Regions from separate parts of the Fictibacillus sp. 26RED30 genome, predicted to be linked through region 1. Evidence: predicted binding sites of a transcription regulator. Region 1 holds the regulator's gene; the other holds the start of a gene.
What was found. The regulator Rex, encoded in region 1, represses fermentation and respiration genes when NADH is low (regulators of the CRP and FNR family bind a similar motif). The targets are predictions, from matches to a motif close to TTGTGAAATATTTCACAA.

Region 1 (11,535 bases):
AAAATTTCTTGTGCCTAATATTTTTAAAACACTTGCATCATACTAAGATACATGATATATTAATAAATGTCCGAAACAAGTTGTTATCTAAACCAGAGAAAACAACATTTTATAACGTCGCGGGGTGGAGCAGTCTGGTAGCTCGTCGGGCTCATAACCCGAAGGTCGCAGGTTCAAATCCTGTCCCCGCAACCAATTAAATTTCATGAACTACGTCGAGTAAACGTCTAGCCATGAAATATCGGGAGTGCCCATTGGGTGCAACCAATTAAATTTACTACATCAATTACATACTAAGCTGGACCCGTGGTGTAGTGGTTAACATGCCTGCCTGTCACGCAGGAGATCGCCGGTTCGACCCCGGTCGGGTCCGCCACTTTTAAAAACGAAACAAGGTTTCGTGTTTTTTTATGTCTAAAAGTAAGTTAAACTAATATACAACTGTCACCTTAGGAGTTTTATTATAATCCTAAGGCTTTTTTATAAGTTGATTTAAGAGTTGAGGTTGATTTCCCCTCCAGGTGCTTCGCTTTCCGCGGGGCGACCGGTGAGCCCCTTGCCGCTTTGCGCCCTTAAGGGTCTCACCTGACCGCTCGTCCCGCAGGAGTCTCGCACCTTCCGCTCCAATCAACTTAATCAATGAAGTCTTGTAAAGCTATTTAAATAAAACTTAGTAAAGTAAACTCCAGAGAGGAGCACATCCATGATTAAAGATGAATTTGAATGGATCAACAGCATCACGCCTCGTCACTTTTTTCAAAAAGAGGTGGTTCAAGGCATTGGGGATGACGCTGCTCTTTGGTCGGTGAACAAAAAGTTGGATCAAATCGTTTGTGTGGATACCATGGTAGAAGGTGTTCATTTTACGAGGAATACGTTATCACCTTATCAAACGGGCTTTAAAGCACTTGCTGTGAACGTGAGTGATATTGCTGCGATGGGTGGTATTCCGCAGTTCTACCTCGTGTCGATCGCGATTCCTTCAGAATGGACAGAGGAAGAGTTGCAAGAGATCTATCGTGGCATGAGCGAACTCGCAATGAAATACAAAATCGATCTTATGGGCGGAGATACCGTTTCTACAAAAGGGCCGTTAGTATTATCAGTGACGGTTATTGGAAAAGTAGAAAAGGGTAGATCTTTATTAAGAAGTAACGCGAGACCAGGAGACTCTGTATTTGTAACAGGAACAACGGGAGAATCAGCGGCAGGGCTTTCTGTTTTATTAGAAAAAACAAGACAGGCTGCATTTGCGGCAAATGAAGAAATATGGATACAGCAGCATCAGATGCCAATCCCTCATATCGAACAGGGAAGAATTCTCGCAGGAAGCGGTTTTCGAATCTCCTTAAACGATGTTAGTGACGGAGTGGCGAATGAGTTGAATGAGATCGCTGAAGCGAGTAACGTTTCCATTCATATAGAAAGAAACAGCTTACCCGTTAGTGAGTCCTTAAGAGATTTACCAGAGGCGGACGTGCTCAACCACCAGTTGTTTGGTGGGGAAGACTATGTGCTGGTTGGGACGGCGTCAGAAGAAGATTTTAAGGTGCTGTCAGATACATTCAAACAACATGGGCTGCCGCTTTATGAAATCGGAAAAGTTGGAGAAGCTGGTAAGGCTGAGGTCTATCTTCACAAACAGGACGAGAAGCCTGAACTTCTCACGAAAAAAGGATTTAATCATTTTAGGGAAAGGTAAGGGGAAGTCATGAGTACTTATCATTTTGAAACAAAGTCAGCGGAAGAAACGATGTCTTTTGCCGAAAAGCTAGGCTCTATTCTTCAAAAAGGAGATGTACTCACACTGGCTGGAGATCTTGGAGCGGGAAAGACGACTTTTACAAAAGGGCTCGCAAAAGGACTTGGAGTGACCCGTACAGTGAACTCTCCTACTTTTACCATCATTAAAGAATACAGCGGTCGACTGCCGCTATATCATATGGACGTGTACCGGTTAGAAGACTCTGATGAAGATCTAGGGTTTGACGAGTACTTTTCGGGAGAAGGCGTTTGTGTGGTCGAGTGGGCCGTATTTATAGAAGACTATTTACCAGAGGAAAGACTTGAACTCGTTATCTCACATAAAGGCGACGATGAGCGCGAGATTCAATTAAAACCTATCGGAAGCAGATACGAAGAACGCGTTAAGGAGATTATGTAATGAAAGTACTTGCAATAGATACATCCAATCTTGTGATGGGGATCTCGGTATTGGATGAAGGAAAAGTGCTCGGTGAGTATATTACAAACTTAAAAAAGAATCATTCGATACGAGTGATGCCCGCGATTGAAGAAGTATTAAAAGAGACCGGGGTAAAACCTGCAGAACTCGATCGCATCGTGGTGGCGAAAGGGCCAGGATCTTATACAGGTGTTAGAATCGGTGTAACGATCGCAAAGACACTTGCGTGGACGCTAAAAAAAGAACTCGTTGGGATCTCGAGCTTAGAAGTACTTGCTCAGAGCGGAAAATACTTTGATGGCTATACTGTTCCTTTATTTGATGCGCGCCGCACGCAGCTCTTTACGGGCCTCTACGGAAGAAATGATTCAGGAGAGTTTCAAAATCTTTGGGAAGACGGGATCATCTTATTAAAAGATTGGTTGGACAAGCTTCAAGAGCTAGATAAAAAGATATTATTCGTCGGGAACGATTTACCTCTGCACAAAGAGACGATTCAGAACGTGTTGGGCGATCAAGCTGTTTTTGGACAAGTATCTGATCACAATCCGCGTCCAAGCGAACTCGGACGTATCGGTATGACGAGCGAACCGGTTGATATCCATTCGTTTACTCCAAGCTATCTTCAGTTGGCAGAAGCAGAAGTGAACTGGCTGAAGTCACAGGGGAAGTAGGGTGGATTTGATGGGAGAGCCTTATACATTTAGACTGGCAAAAGTAAGCGACATAGATGATATCCTTGGAATCGAGCAAGCATCGTTTGCTGTTCCATGGTCCCGAGAAGCTTTTTACAGAGAGATTGTTGAGAACCAGTTCGCTCATTACCTCGTCATCGAAGACTCCTTTCAGCCGGTCGGTTATTGCGGCATATGGCTTGTTATGGACGAGGCGCATGTTACGAACATTGCGATTCTTCCTTCATATAGAGGGAGAAAGCTAGGGGAGATGCTCATGAGAGAAGCGATCAAGCTCGCGAAGATGCATGGCGCTGTATCGATGACTCTAGAGGCACGCGTAAGTAATCATGTTGCACAGAATTTATATAAAAAACTAGGATTCGAAGCAGGCGGTATCCGGAAAAACTATTATAGCGATAATGGTGAAGATGCTTTAGTGATGTGGGTGGAATTATGATAAAAGATGAATTGATATTAGCGATAGAAACAAGCTGTGATGAAACGGCAGTAGCGATTGTGAAGAACGGTACAGAACTGTTGGCAAACGTTGTCGCGTCACAGATTGAGAGTCATAAACGTTTTGGCGGCGTTGTGCCTGAGGTGGCGTCACGCCATCATGTTGAAGAGATTACAGTCGTGATTGAAGAAGCGTTGAAGCAAGCGGAGTTAGAGCCAGGAGATCTCACGGCTGTTGCGGTAACAGAAGGACCAGGACTCGTAGGTGCTCTTTTGATCGGTGTTAACGCAGCGAAAGCGTTCGCCTTCGCACATGGTCTGCCACTCGTTCCTGTGCATCATATCGCAGGGCATATCTACGCGAACAGACTCGTAAAAGAAATGACGTTTCCTTTGTTATCTCTTATCGTCTCAGGCGGGCATACAGAGCTTGTCCTGATGGAGGAGCACGGCACGTTCAAAGTGATCGGTGAAACAAGAGACGACGCAGCAGGTGAAGCGTACGATAAAGTAGCGCGAACGCTTAACATGCCATACCCAGGCGGTCCTCATATCGATAAGCTCGCACAAGAGGGAGAAGCAAACATCGACCTGCCTCGCGCTTGGCTAGAGCCAGAATCCCTTGATTTCAGCTTCAGTGGCTTAAAGTCAGCTGTGATCAACACGGTTCATAATGCTACACAACGCGGAGAAGTGATCAAGCCTGAAGACCTGGCTGCGAGCTTCCAAGCGAGTGTTGTGGATGTACTTGTGGAAAAAACATACCGTGCTGCAGAACAATATAACGTAAAACAAGTCCTCTTAGCCGGAGGAGTAGCGGCAAACAAAGGACTTCGTCACATGTTGGAGAACCGTTTTAATGAAACGAAGTACGACCTTGTCATTCCTCCACTTCACTTATGCACAGATAATGCTGCCATGATCGGAGCTGCAGGGAGTGTAGCGTACCAAAAAGGAACGCGTGGAGATATGGCGTTAAACGGTGTACCGGGGTTAGATTTAGAAGCTCAATAAGTAAAAAGCTCTTTTCCTTTAATGAGGAGAAGAGCTTTTTTAGTTATCGACAGAAATCGACACAAAAACCTTTCTTTTTTGTGGAAAAGTTATACACAGCTTTGTGGATAATGTGGACAATGGTTTTGAAACATTTGAAACCAAGGGTTTGTGTTATACACAATTCACATCATGTATACACATGTTCGTGTGGATAAAGTGGATAAGTCGTCAAAAAATGCAAAATCCACAGGTCGAACTGTGGATAAGATTTTATAGTAGTAACGTTTTTAAGAGGTTTTTGGGCTTTTGCTTAGTGAAATTGTTTGTAAAATGTGTAGAAGCAATGTCGAAATGTGCGAAGACCAACTTGAAGATGAATAAAAAAAGCTGATATCCCACTATATAAGGATATCAGCTTTCAATTTAAGCATTCTGAAGTTCTTCCCATTCTTCCATCAACGTTTCCATCTCTTCGTTCAAAGCATCAAGCTGAGACTGAAATTCTTGCGTTTTTTCATAATCCTGAAAGACCTCAGGTTTACAAAGCTCAGCTTCGGCCGACGTGATTTTCGTTTCGAGTCCTTCTAGCAGCCCCTCAATCTCCTCGATACGGCGCTGCCTTTTACGATCGAGCTTCTTCGCTTCTTTATCGATCGAGTTCTTTGCACCGTTCCCTTGGTTGGAAGAAGGAGTATTAGCCGCGTTCTCAGCTTTCTGGCGAGCGGCAATTTCTTCACGTGCTTTCATCTCGTTTTTCTTTTCGGTGTAATAGTCGTAGTCACCTAGATACTCGGTCACCCCTGTTGGTGCGAGTTCAACGACCTTTGTAGCGATACGGTTGATGAAATAACGGTCATGCGATACGAAAAGAATCGTACCAGGATAATGGATCAGAGCTTGTTCAAGGATCTCTTTGCTGTCGAGATCCAAATGGTTTGTCGGCTCGTCCAGCAGAAGAAGGTTTCCTTTTTCCATCATAAGTTTCGCTAGAGCAAGTCGAGCCTTCTGACCACCGCTCAGCTCTGTTACAAGCTTCAACACATCGTCACCGCTAAACAGAAACTGGCCAAGGATCGAACGGATCTCTTTTTCCGTTTTTTCCGGATAGTCATCCCATAGCTCGTTCAACAAGGTCTTGCGTGAATGCAGGTCTGCTTGTTCCTGATCATAGTGAGAGATCATGAGTCCACTGCCGTAACGTATATCGCCCGATATGAGCGGCAGCTGCTTACGTATCACTTTTAATAAAGTCGATTTGCCGATTCCGTTCGGTCCAACGATCGCGACGCTGTCCTGGCGGTTAACCGCTACCGATACATTCTTAAATAACGGTTCGCCATCTTCATATCCTGTGCTCACGTTCTCAAGTTTCAGCACATCGTTCCCACTTTGTCTTTCAATCTCAAAAGAAAAACTAGCAGACTTTTCTGCACCAGCGGGCCGCTCTTTCAATTCCATCTTCTCTAACTGTTTGCGACGACTCTGTGCACGTTTCGTGGTCGAAGCACGCACGATGTTGCGTTGAATAAAATCTTCCAACTTTGCAACCTGTTCTTGCTGCTTCTCAAACTCTTTCATCTCTTGAGCAAAGCGCTCCGCCTTTTGTTCTAGATAGCTTGAATAGTTCCCTGTGAAACGGTAAGATCGCTTTCTCGAAACCTCATAAACGGTCGTTACGATTTTATCGAGGAAATACCGGTCATGGGAGACGATTAAGATACCGCCGGGATAACTCTGCAAATATTGCTCGAGCCACGTTAGTGTTTTGATGTCTAAGTGGTTCGTCGGCTCATCGAGAATGAGTAGATCTGGTTTTGTTAAAAGAAGCTTCGCGAGTGCGAGTCTCGTTTTTTGTCCACCACTTAATGTGTTGATCTTCGTATCGCGATCAAAATCGGCAAACTGAAAGCCGTGAAGCACCGTACGTATCTCCGCTTCATACTGATAGCCACCTTCGTCTTTAAACGTAACCTGAAGCGCATCATAGTCTTTCAGGAGACGTTCATACTCCGCTTCATTCGCAATCACTTCTGGATCGCCCATGCGCGCTTCCATCTCACGCAGTCTTTTCTCTTTTTTACGAAGGTCTTCAAACACAGAGAGCATCTCGTTCCAGATCGACTCATCCGAATCCAGCCCCGCATCCTGTGCAAGATAACCAGTCTTCACGTCTTTCGGAATCATGACATGACCAGAATCATAGGAATACTCACCAGTAATCACCCGAAGCAGCGTAGATTTTCCCGCACCGTTCCGCCCAACAAGAGCGATCCGCTCGCCCTTTTGAACCTCTAGTTTTATATTCGATAAAATAACGTCCGCGCCAAAAGACTTCGTAACGTCCTGAACTTGTAAAATAATCATTATAATTTCACCTCTATGAAAAACGGGTGGTTTTATTTATTTAATTGACTTGTTTCAAAAGTGTGTTGCTTTTGAACAATGCTGAAAAAATGCTTCATTGATAAGTTGGTTGGAGCGTAAGACACGAGACTCCTGTGGGACAAGCGGTCAGGTGAGACCCTTAATGGCGCAAAGCGGCAAGGGGCTCACCGCCTGCCCCACGGAAAGCGAAGTGCCTGGAGCGGAGAACAACTACTTCCATAAGCATGCTTTTATACAATCAGCCCTTAAATAAACATTTAAACCCTGTCTAACTAGTAGTTTAGCGTAGTTTGGAGATTCGCGCCAACAAAGGGAATGTTCAACATTTTGCAATAATTACAAGTAAAATCTTAACGACAATAAAAGCGGTTTCGTGTATATTCATCATGAGGAGGGGTTTTATGACAGAGTTTACCCATTTTAACGAAGAAGGCCGTGCGCGCATGGTTGATATTTCGGAAAAAGAAACATCTCACCGAACAGCCGTAGCGGTAAGCGGGGTAACGGTTTCTGAAGAAGTCTTCCTTAAGATCAAAGAAAACGGATTTAAAAAAGGGGACGTTCTAGCCGTCGCGCAGATCGCTGGAATCATGGCTGCCAAAAAGACCTCTGACTGGATTCCGATGTGTCACCCGTTATCACTAACTGGCGTTGATCTGTCTTTTTCATGGGATGAATTGGCGGACAATATGTATAAATTAAACATTCAAGTCGAAGTGAAAACGAAAGGCAGCACCGGCGTTGAGATGGAGGCGTTAACAGCGGCTTCTGCAGCAGCGTTAACCGTCTATGATATGTGTAAAGCAGCGGATAAGGGAATGGTGATCGGGCCTACATACCTTTTATCGAAAACAGGAGGCAAGAATGGGGACTTTCTACGTTCTTCAAGCCCTGACAAAATATGATACAATAGGATTAGATAAGCTTTCTACACTTGGAGGGCTCCAAATATGAACCAAGATCAGTTAAAAATACCACACGCAACAGCAAAACGGCTGCCCTTGTATTATCGTTTTTTGAAAAACTTATCATCTTCCGGTAAACAAAGGGTGTCTTCTGCTGAATTAAGCGAAGCTGTTAAAGTAGATTCTGCGACGATCCGCAGAGATTTTTCTTATTTCGGCGCATTAGGCAAAAAGGGTTATGGCTACAATGTTAATTATCTGCTGTCGTTCTTCGCGAAAACGTTGAACCAGGATGAAACGACTACCGTAGCATTAATCGGAGTAGGTAACTTAGGTACTGCCTTTTTACATTACAATTTCACCAAAAATAACAATACCAAAATAGAAGTCGCATTCGATGTAGACAAAGCTAAAATCGGCAGCGAAATTGCTGGAGTTCCGATCTATCACACAGAAGACATCGAGCAAGAGCTGAAGAACCGAGGTATTGATGTTGCGATCTTGACTGTTCCAGTCGGAGCGGCTCAACCGATCGCAGATCAGTTAGAGCGCGCAGGTGTAACTGGCATCTTAAACTTCACACCCGCACGATTGACCGTCTCACCAGAGATTCGTGTTCATCACATCGATTTAGCTGTTGAATTGCAATCGCTTGTTTATTTTATGAAAAACTATTCTTAAACCAAGGAGGTAATCGTTATGTTAGGACCAGGAAGTATCGCGGTAATCGGACTTGCAGCTCTTGTTATGTTTGGACCGAAAAAGCTGCCTGAGCTAGGAAAAGCAGCAGGTAAAACGCTTCGCGAGTTCAAGAATGCTACAAAAGGCATGATGGACGAAGAAGATGACAGCAAAAAGGAACGCGAACAACTGAAGAAGTAAGGATGTTTGTCTATGACCTCTGAAAAAAATATGTCGCTATACGGTCACATTGGCGAATTACGAAAGCGCATCATGTGGGCGATCCTAGCTTTCTTCGTATTCTTGATCGCTGGATTTTTCTTAGCCAAGCCCGTGATCGTATATCTGCAAAGTGATCCAATCGCAAAGAACATTCAGATGAACGCTTTTCATCTAACCGATCCACTGAACGTGTATATGACGTTTGCCTTTTTTATCGGGCTCGTCCTATCCGCACCAGTGGTGTTGTACCAACTCTGGGCATTCATCAGCCCGGGGCTTTATGAGAACGAACGAAAAGTAACGCTCATGTACATCCCGATCGCATTCATGCTCTTCTTAACGGGACTCGCATTTTCGTACTTTATTCTGTTTCCGTTCGTTGTCAGCTTTATGGGAAATGTCGCTGTGGCACTTAGTGTAGAAGGCGAATACGGAATTCAGGAATACTTCTCATTCCTATTCAACATCACACTGCCGTTCGGACTGTTGTTCCAGTTCCCGGTCTTGATCATGTTCTTGACTCGACTCGGAATCGTAACACCTGATCTCCTCAAGAGCATACGAAAAGTAGCCTACTTTGGGATCTTAGTAGTAGCTGGATTGATAACACCGCCAGAGCTGCTGTCTCACTTAATGGTCACGTTCCCGCTGATCCTATTATACGAAATCAGCATCATCATTTCGAAGGCAGCTTATAAAAAACGAATGAAAGCGGAAGTCGAAGCACTCGTAAAAGAACGAGAAGCACAAGCAGAAGCTATGTATCATGATTAAAAAGAGGATGACTCCACGTGGGGAATCCTCTTTTTTGTGTGGTTGGAGTGAAGCTGTGGTATGGGAGAGTGGGAGTGGACAGTAAAAATGGAGAAGTGGACAGTAAATGTGAAAAAGTGGACAGTATTTCTTCGAAAGTGGATAGTAAAACTCAAAAAGTGGACAGTATTTTCGTTGAAGTCGACAGTAAGCATCGTTTGAGGTGGCTGGCGGGCTATTTAGCTGCCACCAAAAGTAATGAACAGCCTCCGTTTTGGTGCTGGTGATGATAATCTGTCGGATTCGGAGATTAATCTGTCCATTTCAGCAAATAATCTGTCTAATCTCCAACATAATCTGTCCAAACCAGCCAATAATCTATCCAATCCCACCTCCGTCACTGGCCAACCTCAAAAAGCACCACAAAAACACCCTCGCAAACAAAAAAACTGCCTCCATCAGAAGCAGTTCCCTCATATTATTTCTTCTTTTTTCTCTTCAAGTGGCTGTTTAATGCGAAATAGCGGATGGCATTGGCGTAATCGAAGGTTGCTACGACCATCGTGATGATCGTCCAGAAGCTTGTCATGCCGTACTCGCTTGCGTAATGAACGGCTAAGTACGTAAAGACGACTCCGATCCCTAGATATAAAAATGCCATAAACAGTGGTGATGTCTTCATAATAGTCCTCCAATAATCAATTGCGCTGTTTCTAGCTGTTGTTCCATTTCTTTGATTTTATCGGCAAATAATACTTGAACGATCAATACGAGCGTGTTCATGGCAACGTGTGCCGCGATCGGTACGATAAGACGTTGCGTTCGCACATACAGAAAAGCGAACGTGAAGCCCATTGCCGTGTAGATTAGTAAGTGTGTGAAGTCCGCATGAACAGCAGCAAAGATTAACGAACTGATCAAAGCAGAGATAAAGAAATTAAAGCGTTTATGAAGAGATCCGAAAATAATCTTTCGGAAGATGATCTCTTCTAGTATTGGCCCAACGATGGCCGTTACAATCATAAAATATTTAACGTTTTTCACGATTTCAACGAGTTGCTTCGTGTTTTCCGATCCAGGTTGGATACCGAACAGGTTCATCTCGATCATGCTCGCGATAATTTGAGCGGCGTACGCCATGAATATACCGATGATCGACCATAGAACGGCAGATCCTTTTGAGACGCGCTTAGTATTTCGGTGGCGTTCTCTCATTTCAGGGATCAGCATGTAAAGGATAATAACAAGAGCCGCAATAAAGCTGAACGTTCCCCACATTCCAAAAAGTTGATTTTTAGGAACACCAAGTTCATTTAACAGTGGAATCCCAATGTAACCTGAGAATTGCATCACGATATATATGAAGATGATCCACCAATATTTTTTCTTCAAATTACCTTCTCCTTTACGTACAGCCCTAAAAATAATTACGTTTTATACCTCTTTATATGCTTACCTATTTTAACATAGAATAGGCAGGGCTCGCGAGGATATCGAATTTGCGGGTAATTGGATTCAAATTTATATTTCTCACTTGCAAAATTTTTTAGTTTTATTTATTATTAGAAATGGAGTTAGCACTCACTAACAAAGAGTGCTAATAAGAAATCTTTTAACTATTTAAGGAGGGTGTTTCACTTGTTAAAGCCACTAGGTGACCGTATTATTATTGAGCTTGTAGAAGGTGAAGAAAAAACTGCAAGCGGCATTGTATTGCCAGATTCAGCAAAAGAAAAGCCTCAAGAAGGAAAAGTTGTTGCTGTAGGTACGGGCCGTGTAACGGATAACGGCGAGCGTATCTCTTTAGAAGTTTCTGAAGGCAACACGATTATTTTCTCAAAATACGCTGGTACAGAAGTTAAGTACCAAGGTAAAGAATTCTTGATTCTTCGTGAATCTGACGTATTAGCGATCGTAGGCTAAACGTTAGGTAACTTGGAAGCTTCAAAGTTTTGAAGCTACATAAATCAAACATAAAGCATATGTAAGTCACTAACTTTTAAAATTAATGGGAGGGTTTTTACATGGCTAAAGATATTAAATTTAGTGAAGACGCACGCCGCTCAATGCTTCGTGGTGTTGATGCACTAGCAAACGCTGTAAAAGTAACACTTGGACCAAAAGGACGTAACGTTGTGCTTGAGAAGAAATTCGGTTCTCCTCTAATCACAAACGACGGTGTTACAATCGCAAAAGAAATCGAGCTTGAAGATGCATTCGAAAACATGGGTGCTAAGCTTGTAGCTGAAGTTGCGAGCAAAACGAACGACGTAGC
Region 2 (11,535 bases), on a different contig from region 1:
GTGTATAAGCTACAACTACCCCAACCGTAATCAACATACCAGTTAGATAAGTTGTACCGAATGCACTTTCAAACAGCTTACCACCAGAAACAAGTCCAGCAGATGCATAAAGTGTGAAGAAGATAATGATAACGAGCCCTGAAACGATACGTAGAATTTTCTGTGTATCATTAAAGCGATTCTCAAGATAATCAGGAATTGTAATGGAATCATCCGCAACTTCTGTATACGTACGAAGGCGAGGTGCTACTAGAAGATAGTTTAAATATGCACCAATCGTGAGTCCAACAGCGATCCAAATACTGCTTATTCCGTCAGTGAACATCGCACCCGGAATACCCATCATCATCCAACCACTCATATCAGATGCGCCAGCTGAAAGTGCAGTAACAGCAGGACCTAGTCCTCGTCCACCTAACATGTAGTCATTTAAATCAGATGTTTTTTTGTAAGCCCAGTACCCGATATAAAGCATACCGGCCATGTAAATAACTAAAGAAATAATAACTCCTGTTTGCATGTAAAAATTTCTCTCCTTTTCTTTTTTCATGAAATGGGTCATGTTAGTTTGCTCAACGGATGACTTGTTTATGAAAAAGTTGGCAGGTTGTTTCTTAGAGCTTTTTATTTGCAAAAAGAGCTTGCGGGGAATAGCAGAAAAAAACTTGAAGTCAAAAGCGCGGTCGAAAAACGCATTTAAAAAACTTGCTGGATTAAATGAACCCAGCATCAACTACAAGAAAAAAGCAAAGCCGATGTGTGAATTGAAAATAGGTGGCATCCGTTTTGAGCAAAAAACGTGCCCACTTCTTTTCAGAACATGTTTATCACTATAACAAAAATTCCGAAAAGAATGCAAATCATAACCGAGAGATGCTATTCTGACACGGTTAAGATACAATAGAAAACAAAGACATTAGCCTAAGGAATGATATGGTTTTGAGTATTTTATTAGTTGAAAATTTATATAAAACATATGGTGAAAAAACGCTGTTTGACAATATCACTTTTTCAATCAGCGACAAGCAACGAATTGGCCTCATCGGCCCGAACGGAACCGGTAAGTCTTCATTATTGAAAGCAATAGCAGGATTCGAACCAGCTGAGCGAGGCACGCTGTCACATGCGAATTCATTTCAGATCGAATATGTGGCCCAAGAGCCAGAACTTGATGAAGAATTAACCGTTTTAGACCAGATTTATTATGGAGATTCTCTCATCATGAAGACGATGCGTGAATATGAGAAAGCCTTACTCGATCTGGAATCGGATCCGTCCAACGAAAAGAAGTTAAAGCGTTTAATGAGCAGTCAGCAAAAGATGGATGAAAATGAGGCATGGGAAGCAAACACCATCGCGAAAACAGTGCTTACTAAGCTTGGTCTTCGTGATTTTTCTCGTCAATTGAAGCATTTAAGCGGTGGACAAAAGAAGCGAGTAGCGATTGCAAAAGCACTCATTCAACCTGCTGATTTGCTCATTTTGGACGAGCCAACAAATCATCTTGATAATGAAACAGTTGAATGGCTAGAAACGTTCTTAGGAAACTATAAAGGCGCCTTACTGATGGTTACCCATGACCGGTATTTTTTAAACCGCGTAACTAACAATATCTTCGAGCTCGATAATGGGAAGCTATATGTATATGAGGGAAATTACGAAACATACTTGGAGAAAAAGGCTGAACGAGAAGAAATCGCTCTGCAGAACGAAGATAAGCGGCAAAATACTTTACGCCGCGAGTTAGCCTGGTTACGACGTGGTGCAAAAGCACGAACGACGAAACAAAAAGCTAGAATTCAACGTGTAGAGAGTTTGCAGGAAGAAACTGGTCCAGCAGTTAAGGTCTCTGTTGAGTTTGCGATCGGGTCTCAACGACTTGGTAAAAAAGTGATTGAAGTTGAAGGGTTGAGTAAAAGTTTAGATGGAAAAGAGCTAGTTAAAAACCTCGACTATCTGATCGTTCCGGGTGAACGACTTGGAATCATCGGGCCAAACGGAAGCGGGAAAACTACTTTGTTAAATATGTTAGCAGGTAGAATGACTCCTGATTTTGGTTCTGTTGAAGTAGGGGAAACGGTTAAGATTGGCTACTACACACAAGATCACGAAGAGCTCGACGGAAACTTGCGGGTTGTCGATTATATCAAAGAAACGGCACAGGTCATCACGACAGTAGATGGCCAGTCGATTACAGCTGAACAGATGCTCGAACGTTTCCTGTTTCCACGCTATATGCAATATACGTATATTCGGAAGTTATCAGGTGGAGAGAAACGCCGCTTATACATGCTCAAAGTGTTAATGGAAGAGCCGAACGTTCTGTTTTTGGATGAGCCCACAAACGATCTCGACATTCAAACGTTAGGGATTCTAGAAGAGTATTTAGAAAATTTTCCTGGTGTAGTGTTGACGGTTTCCCATGACCGCTACTTTTTAGACCGGGTTGTCGATCATCTTCTCGCATTCGAAGGGAACGCAGAGGTTGTAAGGTTTCAAGGCAGCTATACGGACTACATGGATGAGAAAAAAGAGCGTGATGAAATGGCTGCTGCGGTGAAGAAAGAAGCCTCTGAAAAACCGACGGAAACAGTTGGACAGCATCGTAAAGAAAAGAAGAAAAAGCTGTCGTACAAAGATCAACAAGATTGGGATACGATTGAAGAACGAATCATGAACTTAGAAGAGAAAAAAGGGCATTATGAAGCAGAAATTGTTGCTGCAGGAAGCGATTTTGGCAAGATCAGCGAGCTTATGGCTGAGCAGAAAAAAGTGGAGAGCGAGCTTGAAGCCGCAATGGAGCGATGGGAAGAGCTTTCTCTGTTAGTGGAAGAGTTGGATAGTTGATTAGGTGGGCACCTCTTGCTGTTAGCAGGAGGTGTTTTTTTACGCTGTAAAAGCGGAGAATTGGGGTGAAGACTTATAAAAATTTTTGAAGACTTATAAAATCCTTTGAGGACTTATAAATTTTTTTGAAGACTTATAAATCTTTATGAGGACTTATAAAAAAATTCTCCTTTTCATGAGAGGAAAATTAGTGGCAATCGTTGAATTTTTATAAGGAAATTAAGTGTGAGGTGATGATTTGATAGTAAAAGAAAGAACAAAACCATTAATACTTTTCAAACTAGATTCATTATTAGAAAGAATGCCTCTTAATCTCCCCAAAAAACCAGATATTCTAAGTGATAGGGCGAAATTTAATGCTGGGTTTAATGGAGAGAAGTCTCTTGATTATCATTTAACTGATTTACCTCAAGAAAACTACTATATCTTCCACGATTTAAGGCTCCCCAGAGATAAAACGCAAAAACTATACTTCCAGCTTGATTCTCTCATCATAACTCCACACTATTGTTTAATAATTGAAGTGAAGAACTTAATAGGAAACCTGTATTTTGACCATCAATTCAACCAAGTAATTCGCACCAGAAACGGAATTGAAGAAGCTTTTCCTGATCCGATTATACAAGTTGAATTTCAAGCTTCATGTTTTAAGGAGTGGCTTTCCTCTCATAAGTTTGCTGATATCCCTATCTTTTATTTGGTTGTAATAACAAACATTCACTCAGTTATAAAAATTTCTCCTTCATATAAGAAAATTCATAATAAAATTGTTAGAGGCAAAGACTTGATTCGGACGGTTCAGGGTTTAACGGAAAATAATACACAACATTATTTATCTCAAAAAGATATAAAAAAATTGAGTAAACTTTTGATAAAGAATCATAAACAGATAAATATAGATGTTTTAAAACAATATGAGATAAAAAAAGAGGACATAGCTACAGGAGTTGTTTGCCCTAATTGTGATAACTTACCTATGAAAAGAGAAATGAGACACTGGCTTTGTTTAGCATGTTCCAACAAGAATGCTGATGCGCATATAAAAGCAATTTATGATTACGCACTCTTGATAAATCCTCAAGTTAAAAATGAAGAATTACGAAACTTCTTGCATCTTAATTCCTCTACTAGCATGTATAAAATTCTCCGTGCAATGGATTTAAAACCAAATGGCTCAAGAAAAGCAGCAACCTATACCATCCCTCTGCCCAAATAATCTACATAATAAAAACCCCCACCAATGTGAGGGTCTCAGAATTAAAACACTTTCGTCGTCCAGCTTTCACAGTTCCAGACGTCATTTGCTACTTCTTTATAAAATTCAGGTTCATGGGAGATTAACAGCACACTGCCTTTGAAAGCTCTCAGTGCACGCATCAATTCATCTTTCGCCTCTACGTCTAGATGATTTGTCGGCTCATCGAGAACGAGAACATTGTTTTCGTGGTTGATTAGCTTACATAGACGAACCTTCGCCTTTTCTCCACCACTTAGTACTTCAACTTTACTCTCGATGTGTTTAGTCGTTAGACCACACTTCGCGAGAGCAGCACGAACCTCATGATGTGAGAAACCAGGAAATTCACTCCAGATTTCATCGATACATGTATTATAGTTCGCTGACTTCACTTCTTGCTCGAAATAACCGATCTCTAGGTTTTCACCGCGCTCAACGGAACCCGCAACAGGCGTGATCTCACCAAGGATGCTTTTTAGCAATGTCGTTTTACCGATACCGTTAGCACCGACTAGAGCAATTTTTTGGCCGCGTTCCATACGCAGGTTCAGCGGTTTAGAAAGTGGCTCGTCATAACCGATAACAAGATCTTTCGTTTCAAAGATCAGTTTGCTTGGCGTGCGAGCTTCTTTAAAGTTGAACTCTGGCTTTGGCTTTTCTTTGGCTAGTTCAATAACATCCATTTTATCGAGTTTCTTCTGTCGAGACATTGCCATGTTTCGAGTGGAAACACGTGCTTTATTACGTGCAACAAAATCCTTCAATCCGGCAATCTCTTGCTGTTGACGCTTAAATGCTGCTTCCAACTGGGATTTTTTCATCTCATGAACGGATTTGAAGTGATCGTAATCTCCTACATAACGGTTTAATTCCTGATTTTCCATGTGATAGATCAAGTTGATAACGCTGTTTAAAAAAGGAATATCATGCGAGATTAAGATGAACGCATTTTCGTACTCCTGCAAATAACGCTTCAGCCACTCGATGTGCTGTTCATCCAGATAGTTTGTTGGCTCATCTAGCAATAGAATCTCTGGCTTTTCTAATAAAAGCTTTGCAAGCAAAACTTTCGTACGCTGTCCACCACTTAAATCATGTACGTCACGGTCTAGACCGATATCATCAAGTCCAAGTCCGCGCGCGATTTCTTCAACTTTAGCATCGATCACGTAAAAGTCGTTGTTTGTTAATGTATCTTGAATGACACCAACATCTTCAAGCATCTTTTCAAGCTCTTCAGGTGTTGCTTCACCCATTTTTTCGTACATGCTGTTCATTTCGTTTTCCATGTCGAGCAAGTATTGGAATGCACTTTTCAAGACATCGCGGATAGACATGCCTTTTTGAAGGACCGTGTGCTGATCAAGATAGCCTACACGTACCTTTTTTGCCCATTCTACTTTACCTTCATCAGGCTTTAGTTTGCCTGTAATAATATTCATAAATGTTGATTTACCTTCACCGTTTGCACCGATCAAACCGATGTGCTCACCTTTAAGCAGGCGGAAGGAAACATCATTAAATATGGCACGATCGCCGAAACCGTGGCTTAAGCCTTGCACCGTTAAAATACTCATCTATATAACACCTTTTCTGTCAGTAATTTGTACCCTCTTGATTATAGTATTGAATGGGGAAGGAACTCAATAGGTGCATACGTAATCTTAAAAAAGAAAAAGCACCCATGGAAGATTTTCCAAGTGTGCCATGATGCGATCTATTCTTGTTCACCAGTTCGGTTCTTGAATGCTTCTTTTGTTGCAAGGTTCACTGAATCCGTTTCATCAGACTTCTCAACCAGGCGATTTTGAAGGGTGTTATCAGGAAACTTTCCTGGATGACCTTGTTTTTTATGTTCGAACGATTTTCCGCGTGCCATATATTTCACTCCTCATCTCTTTAGAGAATATTTTGCCCATGAAGAGGTGTGATTATGAATGGAATAAAATACGTGAAAATATTATATCTAGTACCAAGTATTAAGAATTTGTTACAAAAACAAGCATATCTTAGTTTTAAGTTGAATATATCTGAATCACAACTAAATATTTCACCTGTGACTAAAGCATAAACACACTAATGACTCGCTACTTTTTCTTAAAGCTTGTCATTTTTTGTTTGAGGAGGTGGCTGCTAAAAATATCCTGCTCGTAATCCCTACTTGACAGATGGGTTTAATTGTATTAATTTAATTTAGTTAACTAAAGGGGGGCTTGTAGGTGACTACTGGTTTAGTTTTATTGAATATTGCAATTATGCTTATACTATTGGGTGTTTTGTATTACATGCAAAAAAAGCACGTTTCTTTCTCTAAGCGTGTTTTTACGGGGCTCGGTCTAGGAATTTTGTTCGGACTCGGACTTCAGTACGGATATGGAGCAGACTCTGAGGTTGCTGCTAAATCGACTGACTGGTTCAATCTAGTCGGTGGCGGTTATGTAACGTTCTTAAAAATGATCGTTGTACCACTTGTATTTATTTCAATCCTTTCAGCGTTTACGCGTCTGAACTTAAAAGGAAACATCGGAAAACTTAGTGGATTGATCATAGGAATCTTGATAGGTACGACTGCAATTGCCGCAGTTGTCGGAATTGCAACTTCAACGGTTTTTGATCTTGAAGCTGTGCAGATCGAGCAAGGAGATGCAGAAACGGCTCGTGGTGAGCAGATGGAAGGTACGTTTGCAGAGGTAAAAGATCTGACGCTTCCACAACAGGTTCTTTCATTATTACCTGCTAACCCATTCTTAGATTTCACAGGAGCTCGTCCGACTTCGACAATCGCTGTAGTTATCTTTGCTGCATTCCTGGGCGTTGCTTATCTTGGAGTCAAACGTAAGCAAGAGGAGCATGCAGAGCTTTTTGCTAAGATTGTTGATGCGTTTTATGCGGTTATCATGAGAGTAGTAACGTTGATTCTGCGTCTAACTCCGTATGGGGTCCTCGCGCTCATGACAAAAACAGTTGCACTGAGTGATATGGATGCAATCGCAAAACTAGGTAAGTTCGTTATTGCTTCATATGTAGCTTTGTTGATCATGTTCGGCATTCACTTATTGCTTTTAACATTTGCAGGATTAAACCCGATTACTTATATGAAAAAATCTTTCCCGGTACTATCCTTTGCTTTCACTTCTCGTACGAGTGCAGGAGCACTTCCGTTAAATATTCGTACGCAAAAGAGCATGGGTGTGCCTGACGGAATCGCAAACTTCTCAGGTTCATTCGGTCTTTCGATCGGACAAAACGGATGTGCTGGAATTTATCCAGCGATGCTAGCCGTTATGATCGCTCCGACAGTTGGAATCGATCCGTTGTCTCCATCGTTCTTGTTGACGCTTGTAGTAGTCGTAGCACTAAGTTCGTTCGGTGTAGCAGGTGTTGGTGGTGGAGCAACGTTCGCGGCCATACTTGTACTTTCCGCAATGGATCTTCCTATCGCTTTAGCAGGTCTATTGATCTCAGTTGAGCCATTAATCGACATGGGTCGTACCGCTGTTAACGTAAGTGGTTCGATGACATCAGGATTATTAACAAGTAAGGTGCAAAATCAGCTTGATACAAATGTTTACAATGACACCGAAAATCAAGTTGAAGTAAGTGCATAAGATATAAAAAATGAGCGATCTTGTCTATATCGGCAAGGTCGTTTTTTATTTGAAAAATTTACATAGGCAGGTGTATGTTGGCTGGGTTTAGGGTAAAAAGTAAAAACTGAACTTTTAAAAAGCTCATGAGTCTTTACCAATGAAAGAAGTCTCTTCCAAAATCGTGAACATTCTATGTCAAAACTGTGATAAAGTTGTGAGCTTTATTTGAAGTAATCGTGACATTTGTTGTGGATAGAGTCACTTTTATTAGGATTCTGGTACTATGAAAGCAAAGGTTTTTGTCATTTAAATTTTTGCCTATGTTTTACATTGTGATTTAATTCACAATGCTCTATAATCACTCTTGGTTCGTTTTTTATTAGGCAAAAGTAAATGCTTGTAAATAGAGAAAGGAAGGTGGACCTGGTGATGCGACGGTTGAAGCCGTTTTTTACATTCGGGTTATTGATGGCCGTATTTATGCTTAGCGGCTGCAGCGATATGATTGTTTTAGATCCAAAAGGACCTGTAGGAGCAGAACAGAGGGATCTGATCATGTATTCCATCTGGTTTATGTTATTTATCCTAATAGTTGTTTACGCACTTACTGCTTTTATTGTTTATAAATATCGTGATCGCAAAAACCATAAAGGCTATGATCCAGATAATGAAGGAAGTCATCTTCTTGAAACGATTTGGTGGATCATTCCTATCATCATCGTTATTGCATTAGCGATTCCAACGGTAAAGAGTATCTATTCTCTTGAAGGACCTCCCGAAGAATCGAAAGATCAAAAGCCGTTGGTGATTCATGCAACATCTGTAAACTGGAAATGGGTATTCTCTTATCCAGAGCAAGATATTGAAACAGTTAACTATCTTCATATTCCTGAAGATCGACCTGTTTTGTTCAAGCTGACTTCTGCCGATTCAATGGCATCATTCTGGGTACCTCAATTAGGTGGTCAGAAATATGCGATGGCTGGCATGGAGACAGAGCTTTATCTGCAAGCTGATGAGCAAGGGACGTATGAAGGACGTAACTCCAACTTTACAGGAGAAGGATTCACTAATCATACGTTTGATGTGATGGCTATGTCTGATGCAGAGTTTGAAAAATGGGCGAGTGAAACGAAGGCTGATGCTCCTGAACTTTCGAAGGGGCAGTATGACAAGCTGATGCTTCCTGGTCACGTGAAAGAAATGACTTTCTCTTCTACTCACTTAGATTGGGTAGACCATGCTACAAATGCTGAATACGCGCTAGATGCTCGCGAACGTTTAGGTTATGAAGAGAAGATTCCTCACTCAAGAGCAGCGAAGGAAGAAAAGAAAAAGCGTGAAGAAGAGATGAAGAAGCTAGAAGAATCAGAATCAGAGTCTCATGGGGATTCTCATGCCCATTAACAGAGGAGGCATTTCAATATGAAATGGGATGAATTTTTCGTAACAGGCGACCCGATGATATATGGTGCTGACGTATCCATCGTATTAACGATGGTGGGTATCCTGTTCTATCTTACTAAATATAAAAAGTGGAAATGGTTGTGGGACGAATGGCTTACAACAGTTGACCATAAAAAACTTGGTATCATGTATATCGTTTCCGCTGTATTAATGCTGTTCCGCGGTGGGGTAGATGCCCTCTTAATGCGTACACAGCTTGCAGTTCCAGAGGCTAAGTTCCTCGACTCACAGCACTATAACGAAATCTTTACAACACACGGTACGATCATGATCATCTTCATGGCGATGCCGTTCTTGATTGGTTTGATTAACGTCGTTGTTCCATTGCAAATTGGAGCACGTGACGTAGCTTATCCTTATTTAAACGCAGTTAGTTTCTGGACGTTCTTTATCGGTGCGATGTTGTTCAACATCTCATTCGTTATTGGTGGATCTCCATCAGCAGGTTGGACCAGTTACATGCCGCTTGCCAGTAACGAGCTCAGTCCAGGACCTGGACAGAACTACTATCTGCTCGGTCTGCAGATCGCAGGTATTGGTACGCTCTTAACGGGGATTAACTTCTTAGTTACGATCCTTAAGATGCGTGCACCGGGAATGACATTGTTCCGTATGCCGATGTTCACTTGGTCATCACTTGTAACAATGGTAATTATTATTTTCGCTTTCCCAATCCTTACTGTAGCACTAGCACTTATGACATTTGACCGTTTATTCGGCAGCCATTTCTTCACTCTGCAAGGAGCGGGAATGGATATGCTTTGGGCGAACCTTTTCTGGCTATGGGGCCACCCAGAGGTATATATCGTAATTCTACCGGCGTTTGGTATGTTCTCAGAGATCATCTCTACGTTCTCTAGAAAAACGCTATTTGGTTACAAAGCCATGATCTGGTCTATGCTTTTAATCGCAGGATACAGTTTCTTGGTTTGGGTCCATCACTTCTTTACGATGGGTTCAGGAGCACTTGTTAACTCTGTATTCTCCATCACAACGATGGCGATCGGTATACCGACCGGGGTTAAGATCTTTAACTGGTTGTTTACGATGTACAGAGGTAAGATTCAATTTACTACGCCGATGCTTTGGTCACTCGGATTTATCGTGAACTTCGTAATCGGTGGGGTTACAGGTGTCATGCTAGCCATGGCAGCAGCTGACTATCAGTACCACAACACATACTTCCTAGTATCTCACTTCCACTATGTGTTGATCGCAGGTACAGTATTTGCTTGTTTCGCTGGTTTAATCTACTGGTATCCGAAGATGTTTGGTTACAAGCTGAACGAACGTATCGGTAAATGGGTATTCTGGGTATTTACAATCGGATTTAACGTATGTTTCTTCCCGCAATACTTCCTTGGTCTAGACGGTATGCCTCGTCGTGTTTACACGTACAGCGAAGAGTCTGGCTGGGGTCCATTGAACATGGTATCTACGATCGGTGGATTCATGATGGGGATCGCGTTCTTAATCCTTGTTTACAATATGTACTACAGCTTCCGTTACGCGAAGCGTGAAACAACTGGAGATGCTTGGGATGGCCGTACTTTAGAATGGTCTACTCCAACAGCAATGCCTCCATTCTATAACTTTGCTAAAATTCCTGAAGTAACAGGTCTTGATCACTTCTGGAGACAGAAGCAAGCTGGAAAAGTTGAGAAGTTAAAAGCTGAAGATATTAAACCGATTCATATGCCAAGTAACTCTGGTGTTCCATTCATCATGGCATCCTTCTTCTTTGTTGCCGGCTTCGGAATGGTATTCGACTGGATGTGGATGGCGATCGCCGGAATGATTGGTGTATTTGCAACATTGATCTATCGTTCGTTTGAGTATAATGATGGTTATTATGTAAGTGTTGAAGAAGTTATCGAAACAGAAAAGATATCTAAATAAGGAGGCGTGAAAAAATGGCACATGCAGAAACACACGACCCCAACACGCCTTTAGAGTATCGTTCGGAGACTGGGCGTTTAAATATTCTCGGTTTCTGGATTTTCCTCGGGGCAGAAATTGCGTTGTTCGCAACATTATTTGCAACTTATATGGTTTTAGAACATCGTATCGCTGATGGTCCATCACCAGGTGAACTTTTTGAAGTGAAGAGTTTGTTAATCCAAACTTTCTTGCTCTTAACAAGTAGTTTCACTTGTGGACTTGCGGTTCATGAGATGCGTCGTCAAAATGTAAAAGGTTTAATCACTTGGATGGCCATCACTTTAGGTCTTGGTCTTGGATTCCTTTACTTTGAGATTGAAGAGTTCTTACACTTCATTCATGAAGGTGCTAACATCGGTACAAGTGCAGCATGGTCAGGATTCTTCGTTCTTGTCGGTACTCACGGTGCCCACGTAACGTTCGGTATCTTCTGGGTAACGATGGTCTTGATTC

Region 2: the regulator Rex is predicted to act here: its motif matches at 8,005-8,022, upstream of qoxA (cytochrome aa3 quinol oxidase subunit II).

Annotation. Positions count from the first base shown of each region.
Region 1 is NZ_JACZDV010000009.1:3,399-14,933, forward strand. Features, by position in the region: tRNA gene IHV11_RS20510 (tRNA-Met) at 119-195, shown strand; tRNA gene IHV11_RS20515 (tRNA-Asp) at 301-376, shown strand; gene thiL (thiamine-phosphate kinase) at 704-1,702, shown strand; partial or broken gene tsaE (tRNA (adenosine(37)-N6)-threonylcarbamoyltransferase complex ATPase subunit type 1 TsaE) at 1,712-2,222, shown strand; gene tsaB (tRNA (adenosine(37)-N6)-threonylcarbamoyltransferase complex dimerization subunit type 1 TsaB) at 2,164-2,859, shown strand; gene rimI (ribosomal protein S18-alanine N-acetyltransferase) at 2,870-3,319, shown strand; gene tsaD (tRNA (adenosine(37)-N6)-threonylcarbamoyltransferase complex transferase subunit TsaD) at 3,316-4,332, shown strand; gene IHV11_RS20545 (ABC-F family ATP-binding cassette domain-containing protein) at 4,738-6,678, opposite strand; gene moaC (cyclic pyranopterin monophosphate synthase MoaC) at 7,101-7,604, shown strand; gene IHV11_RS20555 (redox-sensing transcriptional repressor Rex) at 7,650-8,285, shown strand; gene IHV11_RS20560 (twin-arginine translocase TatA/TatE family subunit) at 8,304-8,486, shown strand; gene tatC (twin-arginine translocase subunit TatC) at 8,499-9,281, shown strand; gene IHV11_RS20570 (hypothetical protein) at 9,356-9,547, shown strand; gene IHV11_RS20575 (YdiK family protein) at 9,739-9,942, opposite strand; gene IHV11_RS20580 (CPBP family intramembrane glutamic endopeptidase) at 9,939-10,652, opposite strand; gene groES (co-chaperone GroES) at 10,899-11,183, shown strand; gene groL (chaperonin GroEL) at 11,285-11,535, shown strand, end outside.
Region 2 is NZ_JACZDV010000004.1:721-12,255, reverse strand. Features, by position in the region: gene putP (sodium/proline symporter PutP) at 1-520, opposite strand, end outside; gene IHV11_RS18125 (ABC-F family ATP-binding cassette domain-containing protein) at 940-2,847, shown strand; gene IHV11_RS18120 (nuclease-related domain-containing protein) at 3,086-4,063, shown strand; gene IHV11_RS18115 (ABC-F family ATP-binding cassette domain-containing protein) at 4,105-5,661, opposite strand; gene IHV11_RS18110 (hypothetical protein) at 5,802-5,963, opposite strand; gene IHV11_RS18105 (L-cystine transporter) at 6,340-7,692, shown strand; gene qoxA (cytochrome aa3 quinol oxidase subunit II) at 8,101-9,081, shown strand; gene qoxB (cytochrome aa3 quinol oxidase subunit I) at 9,100-11,040, shown strand; gene qoxC (cytochrome aa3 quinol oxidase subunit III) at 11,055-11,535, shown strand, end outside.